Linked DNA regions of Paraflavitalea devenefica. The protein of the gene in region 1 interacts with the protein of each later gene in a pairwise test. Links are inferred from orthologs where the notes say so. Each region holds a gene or a part of one and is shown on either strand. Other genes may lie near its edges.

Region 1 (6,202 bases):
AGACATGGTTCCAGCGCAGCGTGGCCGTAGAATTGCCCCAGGGAATTCTTGCATTGAAGGAGCGCCGGGAATTGCGGAAGTCAAATACGTCCCTACCAAAGTAACCGCTGAGGTATAGCCGGTCTTTTTCAGAGAACTTATAGTTCACCTTCATGTTCACATCATAGAAGTAATAACCGGAGCCATAAAAGGCATTGCTCTTGCCAATGAATGGTTTTATCAGCAGGTCAATATAGGTTCTCCGGGCAGAGATGATGAAAGAGGCTTTGTCTTTTTTGATAGGTCCCTGTATAGACAAGCGGGAAGCAATAGCCCCTATCCCTCCTTCCACTTCCAATTTTTTCATGTTGCCTTCCTTCATGGCAATGTCGAGCACAGAAGATAAACGGCCGCCATATTGGGCAGGCATCCCGCCTTTGATGAGTGATATGTTTTTGATGGCATCGGCATTGAAGATGGAGAAGAAGCCAAAGAGGTGACCGGTATTGTACACAATGGCATCATCCAGCAGGATGAGGTTCTGATCGGGTCCACCGCCGCGTACATAGAGACCGGTATTACCTTCCCCGGCATTGCGTACGCCGGGCATAAGTTGTAATGTTTTGAGCAGGTCTACCTCCCCCAGCAATACCGGCACTGCCTTCACCTGGTTCATAGACAGGTCTATTTTTCCCATCTGCGCATTTTGCACGTTGCCATCGCGGCGGCGGGAAGATACCACGACTGATTCCAGCATTCCCTGTTGCAGCAAGGGGAAGTTGAAAGCAATATTCCTGTTGAGCGTAAGGGCCATCTGCACTGGCTGGTAGCCGGCAAAGGACACGAAGATGTTATAGTCGCCTTCCGGCAAGGTAATGGAATAGAAACCGTATTGGTTGCTGGTGATGCTTTTGCCCTGACCGTTCACCGCAATGGTAGCGCCGATGAGCGATTCGCCGGACAGGGAATCTTTTACATAACCGCTTAATGTGTATTTGGACTGCGCAAAAGCAGGAATGGTGATAAGGCAGATGAGTATGACTACAGCGCAATGCCGCATATATTTTCCAGCTATTAAGGTGAGCCGCCCTCCTGCGCTGCATTGCAGAACGGCAGGGCGACCCACCTTATAGCATTTATTTTTTCGCGTAATTCAGCGAGTCTTCTGTGCTGCCGCAATGCAGCATTTCATTCCCAAAATAAGGATTCATGATAATAGTATCATTACTCATCCAGTAAGCGCCCTTATCATTGAAAGCCATGGGACAATATTGCCAGTATACTTTTTCCCCATTGTATTTCACGGTACGGGTAAGGCTCCAGACGGCATCGGCGATCATTTCAAATTGTTTGCGTTTGTCGTCCAGGGTCTTGCTGTCTGCCAGCACTTTAGCGGTAGTGCTGAGGTTAGCGGTATAACTTTTAGCGGTTTCTTTGATCATGCCGGAGGTGTCGCCCTGGATCTCGCTCACTTTCAGGCTGTCGGAAGCCAGGATGAGCTGGTGGGCAGCAGCGGTAGCTTTGGCGGTATCACTGGCCACGAGTGCGTCTTTTACAGCATAATACGCCTGTAATAATTGGGCATATGACTGGTTAAAAGTCCCGGTATTCTCCGCAATGGATAAGGCTTTTTGCTTTTCACGGGGTTTCTCCTCTTTGCCACCCAATAGTTTCCAGGCAATTAGCCCCACTACAGCCAGCAACAGGATGCCAATGATCAGTTTCTTCATTGATGAAAAAGTTTTGCCAAAGTTAACAGATTTGGGGAAAGAATGTATGGTCTAAAGCCTGAGTTATGAGTGGTAAATTACCTGATAATTTGTAACTTGCGGGGTTTCTGAACCTATAAATTATTATATGCTGGCAGGATTTACGAATATGACGTTTGAGTTTGGGGCACGTGCCATTGTGGAAGATGCAACCTGGCATATTCAACCCAATGAAAGAATAGGCCTGATCGGGTACAATGGTACCGGTAAATCGACCCTGTTGAAGCTCCTGGTGGGCGAATACCTCCCTTCTGCAGGCACCGTAGAACGGAGCCGCGGCACTTCCATCGGGTACCTGCACCAGGACCTGCTGAGCTTTGATACGAACGATTCCATCCTGGAAGTAGCGCTGGGCGCCTTTGAACGCGTGCGGCAACTGGAAGTGGAGATCGAGGAAGTGGGTAAGGAACTGGAAAAGACCGGCGATGAAGACCTGCTGCACAAGTATACCGACCTGCTGCACGAGATGGAAACACTCGGCGGCTATAATATCCACCACAAAACAGAGGAAATATTGCAGGGCCTGGGCTTTGCCAATGCCGACCTGCAACGTCCCTATAAAGAGTTCAGCGGTGGCTGGCGTATGCGGGTACTGCTGGCCAAGATGATCCTGCAGGCGCCCGACCTGCTGCTGCTTGATGAGCCTACGAACCACCTTGACCTGCCCTCTATTGAATGGCTGGAAAAGTACCTGGTGCACTACCAGGGATCGGTGGTGATCATCAGCCACGATAAGTATTTCCTGAACCGGATGGTGACGAAGATCATTGAACTGTACCAACGCCGCCTGCATATTTATAACGGCAATTATTCTTTCTATGAAACAGAGAAGGAACAAAGGCTGGAACTGATGCAGCGGGCGTATGAGAACCAGCAGGATTATATCCGCCAGCAGGAAAGGTTTATTGAACGCTTTAAGGCCAAAGCCTCCAAAGCAGCGGCGGCGCAAAGCGCCATGAAGCGGCTGGACAAGCTGGACAGGCTGGAAGATATTGGCATCGAACGGCCCAGCCTGCGCATCAATTTCCAGGTAGATAAAACACCTGGCAAGGTATTGTGTGAGTTAAAACACATCGGCAAAAGTTTTGGCACGAATAAGATTATCGAGCATACCGGCGCAGAGATTAACCGGGGCGATAAGATTGCCCTGATCGGGGCCAATGGTAAAGGTAAATCCACCGTATTGCGCATTATTGCCGGCGTGGAATCTTTTACCGGCGACCGCCGCTGGGGTCATAATGTGGATGAAAGTTTTTATGCCCAGCACCAGTTGGAAGCCCTCAATGTAAATAACACGATCCTGGATGAGATGAAGGAGGCGGGCAGCCAGAAAACAGAACTGGAATTGCGCACGATCCTGGGTTGCTTCCTGTTTAGCGGCGATGATGCCGATAAGAAGATCAAGGTGCTGAGCGGTGGAGAAAAAGCACGGGTAGCACTGGCCAAAACGATTATCAGCAAAGCCAATTTCCTGATGCTCGATGAGCCTACGAACCACCTGGATATGCATACGGTAGACCTGCTGATCGAGGCCCTGAATAAGTATGAAGGCAGCCTGATACTGGTGAGCCACGACCGTTATTTTATTTCCAAAGTAGCTAATAAGATCTGGGAGATCGATAATTACCAGATCAAGGATTTTGATGGTGGTTATGAAGAATGGGTGGAATGGAAAGAGCGTATGAAGAAGAAGAAGGAGGAAGAAGCCAGAATTCAGCATTCAGAATCCAGAATGCAGAAGGCTGGCACCGGAAATCAGAAGTCGGAAGTCAGAAATCCGAAGTCTGAAGAGAAGCCGAATACGCAGCCATCATCCGACGTCAGACCTCAGACTTCAGCGCCAGTTCAGCCACCTGCCAAACAGGAGCCAATTAATAAAGAGGCTAAGAAGGAGCTGCAAAAAAAACAACGCCTTTTTAAAGAACTCGAAGAAAAAATAACTACCTTAACAACAAGAAAAAGCGAACTGGAAACATTATTGGCTTCTCCCGATGTGTTTTCAGACAAAAACAAGTTCCTCTCTGCAGAACGCGAGTATAAAAGCGTTACTGAAAATCTTAAAGAAGCCTCTGATCAGTACGAAAAAGTATTTGAAAGCATCATTGACCTGGAATCCCAATAACCCGGACTGAGCGTCTGTACAGTATTTATTCCCCGTTAACACTTTGCCGTGGATGCCTTGTTGTGTCCGCGCCATGAGATCCCCCCATGTTCCTGCGTGATCCCCTGCAGATGGGTGATTACACCGTAGCTGATTGGCTGCGCGTAGCATGTTATTGTTCACTAAAATCAGATAAAATAATGAAAACAATTCAAACGAAGCTTGCGTTGCTCTCCCTGGTGATGGCCGTAAGCAGCCTGGTATTGTATTCCTGTAAAGGCAAGGTGAAAGACAGTGATATACAGCAGGCCATTGCCGCCAAAGCCCAAACGATGACCGGCCTGGAAAAGGTAACGACTTCCGTGAAGGATGGTGTGGTTACGCTCAGCGGGGAGACTACTGATGAAACAGCCAAGGTAGCTTATGAATCGGCCATCAAAACGGTCCCGGGCGTAGAAAAAGTGAGCAATAATATTGTGGTAGTGGCTCCTCCCCCGGCGCCGGAACCTGTGGTGATCTCCCCCGACGAAACACTTAAAGCGGCCGTGAATGATGCCATCAAAGCCTATAGCGGCGTGAAAGCGGAGGTAAAGGATGGCGTGGTAACCCTTACCGGCGAAATCAGGAAAGCCGAGCTCACCGTGCTGATGCCTACACTGCATGCATTGAAGCCCAAGAAGATCGAGAATAAACTAACCGTTAAAAAATAAATGGAGGAACCAAACCATGGCACTGCAAGATAAATACAAAGAGCTGGTGGATGCTGCCAAAGCATCCGGTATTACAAACCTGCAGGTACGTGAGCAGGACAATGTGCTGTATATTGATGGCGAAGCACCTTCCTTCACGGTGAAAGATCAGCTATGGGCTATTTATGATAAGATAGATCCTGACTACCGCGCTGCCGATGTGGTGATGAATATAACTGTAGCCGCTTCTGCTGCACCGGAAGAATATGAAGTGGTGAAAGGAGATAACCTCACTAAAATAGGTAAAAAGTATGGGATTGGCTGGAAGGAGATCTATGAAGCCAATAAGGACCAGATCAAGAACCCTGACCTGATACAGGTGGGCTGGAAGCTGAAGATACCAAAGAAGGCATAGACTTCGCACTCGCTCGCCTCCGGCGAGTGAGGCTATTGGCAAGCCTCTGGCTTGCTACAACAAGCCAGAGGCTTGTAAATACCCGTCACCAGCGGGACGCTGGCGACTGAAAGCCAGACAGTATTTTAACTTTTCTTTCAAACAAAGCTGTTCCATTTAAACGGAACGGCTTTTATTTTGTTAATTGTAGCTGTAACTTACACTTCAACCTAATGCCGCCATGAAGTACAGTTTTGTGGGTATTCTTGTTTTGTTCACCCTGTTCTCCGGCGCACAGCCTACCCCTGCTGCCCGCCCCAGGATTGGCGTTACCCTCAGTGGCGGCGGCGCCAAAGGTCTGGCCCATATTGGTATCCTCAAAGCGATCGACTCTGCCGGCCTCCGGGTGGATTATGTTACCGGCACCAGCATGGGCAGCATTATCGGAAGTCTGTACGCAGTGGGCTATTCTGCTGATTCCATTGAAAGGATTGCCCGTACGATCGACTGGGACCTGCTGCTCAGCAATCAATCCTCCCTGCGCAGCATTTTCATGGAAGAGAAAGATGAGTATGCGAAGTATGTGATCGAGCTTCCCTGGGTTAACCACCGGTTCCGCTTACCCGGCGGCGTATTGCAGGGGCAGGAATTATGGCTGAAGTTTTCCGAACTGTTTTTCCCGGTATATAATGAAAAAGATTTCTCCAAATTCAGCATCCCCTTCCGGTGTATCGGCACGGATGTAGGTACCGGCGAAGCCGTAGTGATGAAGGAAGGAGAGATCATCAGCGCTGTTCGTTCCAGTATGGCCATCCCCTCCGTATTTACGGCTGTGGATTTTAATGGCCGCAAGCTGATTGACGGAGGCCTGGTGCGCAATTTCCCGGTGAAGGATGTAAAGGAAATGGGCGCCGATTTTGTGATCGGCAGCAATGTAGCCACCGGGCTGATGCCTTCAGACAAGGTGCGTAATGCCTTACAGGTATTGTTGCAGGTAGCTTTTTTCCGGGAAGCAGAAGACAATAAGAAGGAAGTGGCGCAATGCGATATTTATATCCCTTTCGATATGGAAAGGTTCAGCATGGGCAGCTTTGGCGATTCAAAGGAGCTGATGGAGCTGGGCCTGCAGGAAGGGCGTAAGTTATACCCGCGCTTTAAAAAGATCGCCGATTCACTGGAAGCATTGTATGGCCCTGTACCACCCAGGGTAAACCGCCTGCCCCAGGTACCTGCCGTGGTGATCTCCTCATTTGAGGTGCGCGGGGTTGAC
Region 2 (5,002 bases), on another replicon or contig:
GGGCATCCGGGGCGTACAATTGATCAAGGAAGCGCAACCCAAAACGGCAGTGATCATGTACACCGTTTTTGAAGATGATGAAAAGCTCTTCCAGTGCCTCTGCGCCGGCGCCAATGGCTACCTCCTGAAAAAGACGCCACCGGCCAGGCTCTTCGATGCTATACAGGAAGTACTGGAAGGAGGCGCGCCCATGTCGCCCACCATCGCCAAAAAAGTATTGAGCACTTTCCAGTCAAAGCCGGAAGCCAATAAATACAACCTCTCGCCCCGGGAAATAGAAGTACTGCAATGGCTGTCCAAAGGATACAGCATTAAACTCATTGCATCGGAAATGAAACTGGCTTTCGACACCGTACGCGCCCACCTGAAAAACATCTACCAGAAGCTCCATGTCAACTGTGGCAAGGAAGCCATCGCCAAAGCCCTGAGCGAAAGGATTGTATAATACTACTTTATTTACGCAACCCCTCAGCATATCTCCAAAAGAAAAGCGCCCCACCATGTGACGGGGCGCTTTGCATATAATGACTTATCGGGTAAATTATAATTCCAGCAAGGACTTCACCGGGTCTTTACCAAACAACAACAGTTCAGGATTTTCCAGTAACTCCTTCACCCTTACCAGGAAGCTCACCGACTCACGGCCATCAATAATACGGTGGTCATAGCTGAGCGCCAGGTACATCATGGGCCTCACCACTACCTGTCCGTTAATAGCCATCGGGCGTTCCTGTATCTTGTGCATGCCCAGGATAGCGCTCTGCGGCAGGTTGATGATCGGTGTGCTCATCAGCGAGCCAAATACGCCACCATTGGTGATGGTGAAAGTACCGCCCTGTAACTCTTCCATGGAAAGCTTATTGTCACGGGCTTTGCCGGCCAGCTCAATGACCTTCTTTTCTATATCGGCCATGCTGAGGCTTTCTACGTTGCGGATAACAGGTACTGTCAGGCCGCGGGGGGTAGACACCGCGATGGAAATATCGCAGTAATCATGATACACCAGTTGGTCGCCATCAATATAAGCATTCACAGCCGGCCAATCCTGTAAGGCGATGGAACAGGCTTTGGCAAAGAAGCTCATAAAGCCCAGGCCCACACCGTGTGACTCTTTAAATTTATCCTTGTACTTGTTACGGATCTCCATAATGCGGGTCATGTCAGCCTCGTTAAACGTGGTGAGCATGGCCGTGGTATTCTTGGACTCTACCAGCCTGCGGGAAATCGTCTTACGCAGTTGGCTCATCTTCTCCCGGCGCTGGTCCCTGTTGAAGAGGGCTTTACCACCGGTTACCTTACCGGGGTTGGCCAAAGCAGCCAGCACATCATCCTTTACGATCTTGCCCTGGTAACCGCTGGGGGTTACAGACTTGGGATCTACTTTCTTGTCAGCTATAATGGCTGCAGCTACAGGTGTAGCCTTAATATCATTGGAAACGGCTGTTACCGGTGCAGTAGAAGCAGGTTTTGCTTCAGCTACGGGAGCAGCCTTGGTTTCTTCTTTCTTGGCAGGGGCAGGAGCGCCATTGGAAGCGGCAGCGCCTTCGGGTTTGGGAGCTGTTTCATCTATTGAAGCCAGTACATCGCCAATATTGAGGGTATCTCCTTCCTGGGCGGCACGCTTTAATACGCCGGCTTTTTCGGCATTTACTTCAAAAGTTGCTTTTTCGCTTTCCAGCTCAGCTATCACTTCATCCCTTTCTACATAATCACCATCATTCTTTACCCATTTCAGTAAAGTCACTTCGCTGATTGATTCACCTACTGTCGGAACTTTAATATCGATCATAAAATCTGTTTCTTGTTTCTGGTTTATAGTTTATGGTACACCAGCTTTGTTACATTTTTATTTCAGCGACAAGCAAATTACTTCATTTTAAATAGAAAACGCCGTATCAATTATCTCACTCTGCTCCTGTGCATGCACCTTCATATAACCAGTGGCCGTGGCAGCGCTGGGCTGGCGGCTGATCACACCGTAATTGATCGTCTTCAGGTTCATTTGCAGGTAAGCCGCAGCGCCCATATTCAGCGGCTCTTCCTGTACCCAGAACCAGGTGGCCTTGCTGTACTTGGCATACAATGCCTCCAGTTGCTTCAGCGGCAGCGGATACAGTTGTTCCACACGGATGATGGCCGTATCTTTTCTGTCCTCTTTTTGCTGACGTTCGGCCAGGTCAAAATATACTTTACCACTGCAGAACAATACCTTTTTCACCTGGTTGGCATCGCCCACAAAAACATCGTCAATCACTTCTTTGAAACCACCCTGCAGGAACTCCTGCTGTGGTGAATAAGTACCGGGGTGACGAAGATTGGCCTTCGGCGAGAAATTGATCCAGGGCTTGCGGAACGGCCAGGCCAGTTGCCTGCGCAGGGCATGGAAGAAGTTGGCGGCTGTAGTAATATTGGTAGCTACCATATTCAGCTCGGCACACATCTGCAGGAACCTTTCCATACGGGCACTGCTGTGCTCAGGTCCCTGTCCTTCATAACCATGTGGCAGTAACATGCCCACACCATTCATGCGGTTCCATTTCTGCTCACCGGCAGCAATGAACTGGTCAATCATCGTTTGGGCGCCATTACAGAAATCGCCAAACTGCGCTTCCCACAATACCAGGGCATTGGGGTTGGCCATGGCATAGCCATATTCAAATCCCAGTACGCCATATTCGCTGAGCAATGAATTATAGATCCTGAACTTGCCTTTGGCATCGGGAATATTGCTGAGGCGGCTGTAGGCCTTATCGGTATTCTCATCACGCAGCACAGCATGGCGGTGCGAGAAAGTACCGCGCTTCACATCCTGTCCGCTCATCCGCACATCCTTGCCATCCAGCAGCAGGCTGCCGTAGGCCATTAGCTCACCGGTAGCCCAGTCTATTTTACCTTCTTCATTAAACAACTTTACTTTATCCTGTAGTATCTTTTCCACCTTCTTCAATGGCTTGAAGTCATCAGGCCATTTCATGAGGGCTTCAAATACCTTCTTGAAATCAGCATCACTAATAGCGGTGAAAGGGCTCTGGTCAAAATCATCTGCATTGGCTTTGCGCAGGGTCTTCCAGTCCAGCTCCGGCTGTTGGTAGTGATAGGGCAAAGGATTCTGCTTTACATCGTCCAGGCGTTCCTGCAGGTCGGCCCAGAACTTCTTCTCCATCTCCTTGGCCATCTCTTTGGCATCGGCTTCTCCGTTTTCCAACAGGTAAGAAGTATATTCTTCGCGGGGATTGGCATGCTTTTCAATCAAGGCATACAGGTGTGGCTGGGTAAACTTGGGGTCATCGCCTTCATTGTGACCATGACGGCGGTAACACACCATATCAATAAATACATCGGAATTAAACTCCTGGCGATAGCGGGTGGCTATCTCCACGCATTTTACCACTGCCTCTGCATCATCGCCATTCACGTGCATCACCGGAGCCTGGATCATGGCAGCCAGGGATGTACAGTAGTCAGCGCTGCGGGCATCTTCAAAATCGGTGGTGAAGCCGATCTGGTTATTGATCACAAAGTGGATCGTGCCACCGGTGTAATAACCTTCCAGGTCGCTCATCTGCGCCACTTCATACACTATACCTTGTCCGGCTACAGAAGCGTCGCCATGAATGAGGATGGGTAATATCTTATCAAAATCACTTTCGTACAATACATCCGCTTTTGCGCGGGCAAAACCAACTACCACCGGGTCTACCGCTTCCAGGTGCGAAGGGTTGGGCATCAGCTTCAGGTGAACCGTTTTATTAGCAGGCGTCTGCACCTCACTGCCATAACCCATGTGATACTTCACGTCGCCGCTGCCCATTGTCTGGTCCAGCTTGGCGGTACCTTCAAACTCACTGAAGATCTGCTCATACGTCTTACCCATAATATTCGCCAGCACATTCAGGCGGCCACGGTGGGCCATACCGATCACTACTTCCTGTACATGATGGTCGGCAGCAATATTGATAATGGCGTCCAGTGCGGCAATCGTCGTTTCACCACCTTCCAGGGAGAAACGCTTCTGGCCGATATACTTCGTATGAAGGAACTTTTCAAACAATACCCCCTGGTTCAGCTTTTCAAGGATCCGCTTTTTCTTTTCCACCGCAAAAGGCTTATTGAAATTGCGCTCCATCTCACCGGTAAGCCAATCTACCTTTTTCTGGTCACTGATATACTTAAACTCGATGCCCACGTGGGCTGCATAGCAGTTTTGCAGGTGGGTGAGGATATTACGGAGGGTGGTAGTACCCAGGCCGATCATATTGCCGGCATGGAATGTTTTATCAAGGTCTTCTTCTGTAAAACCGAAGAAGGCGAGGTCCAGGTTAGCGCCCCTGTCTTTACGGGGACGGATGGGGTTGGTTTTAGCGATCAGGTGACCCTTATTGCGGTAGCCGAGGATAAGGCGATAAGCGCCTACCTCTTTCTTCCAGTCAATACCGCCGGCAACGCCTGTAGCTTCGGCAACAGCCATACCATTGGCGCCGTTCCTGCCTTCACCGACAGCAAAGTCAAATCCTTCGAAAAATTTCTTGAGCTCCGGATCCACACTATTGGGGTCTTTCACAAAATCCTGGTAGAGACTCTCAATAAAAGCCGGAGATGAACTGGTGATGTACGAAAAATCCTTCATGAAGAAGCCATTGAATGCTAAAAGAATATAGGTATTTAAAATCGGGGTACAAATATAACCACAGATTCCCTGATTAACAGCCTATGGGGCTATTTTATTGCATTTAGATAACAAGGAATAGCATACACTTGTTCTCCACGGGGTTTTAACTGCTACCTATTGATTTTGTACCATTTGGATGCGTTTTAGAAAATAACCCCCTTTTTTTTTGATTATTCCCTGTTGGGCGTTACCTTTGCCGTCCTAAATTTTTCGAAAGAACATGGCAAATCATAAGGCTACCAAAAAAGATGTGCGTCAGGCTACCAAACGCAGGGAAAGAAACAAGTATTACGGAAAAACTACCCGTAATGCCATCCGTGACCTGAAAGCGTT

What was found. The genes of interacting proteins can lie anywhere in the genome.
Region 2: the proteins of HB364_RS22795 (region 1) and HB364_RS18970 interact in binary tests that used the Escherichia coli proteins (3 or more experiments, as listed by UniProt). The link is inferred for Paraflavitalea devenefica from one-to-one orthologs.

The regions. Positions count from the first base shown.
Region 1 is NZ_JAARML010000004.1:266,688-272,889, forward strand. Bases 1,437-4,353 are described here. They hold HB364_RS22795 (ABC-F family ATP-binding cassette domain-containing protein), read left to right. Parts: upstream 1,437-1,836; coding sequence 1,837-3,870; downstream 3,871-4,353. Other genes in these bases: HB364_RS22790 (DUF3347 domain-containing protein), read right to left, coding at 1,437-1,709; HB364_RS22800 (BON domain-containing protein), read left to right, coding at 4,050-4,353. In the rest of the region: HB364_RS22785 (TonB-dependent receptor), read right to left, coding at 1-1,039; more of HB364_RS22790, read right to left, coding at 1,116-1,436; more of HB364_RS22800, read left to right, coding at 4,354-4,559; HB364_RS22805 (LysM peptidoglycan-binding domain-containing protein), read left to right, coding at 4,576-4,953; HB364_RS22810 (patatin-like phospholipase family protein), read left to right, coding at 5,174-6,202. UniProt on the Escherichia coli protein: Genetic data indicate it may be involved in ribosome assembly or function.
Region 2 is NZ_JAARML010000003.1:128,903-133,904, reverse strand. The notes cover bases 1,677-4,991. They hold HB364_RS18970 (2-oxoglutarate dehydrogenase E1 component), read right to left. Parts: upstream 4,628-4,991; coding sequence 1,877-4,627; downstream 1,677-1,876. Other genes in these bases: rpsT (30S ribosomal protein S20), read left to right, coding at 4,890-4,991; odhB (2-oxoglutarate dehydrogenase complex dihydrolipoyllysine-residue succinyltransferase), read right to left, coding at 1,677-1,789. In the rest of the region: HB364_RS18980 (response regulator transcription factor), read left to right, coding at 1-445; more of odhB, read right to left, coding at 542-1,676; more of rpsT, read left to right, coding at 4,992-5,002. UniProt on the Escherichia coli protein: E1 component of the 2-oxoglutarate dehydrogenase (OGDH) complex which catalyzes the decarboxylation of 2-oxoglutarate, the first step in the conversion of 2-oxoglutarate to succinyl-CoA and CO(2).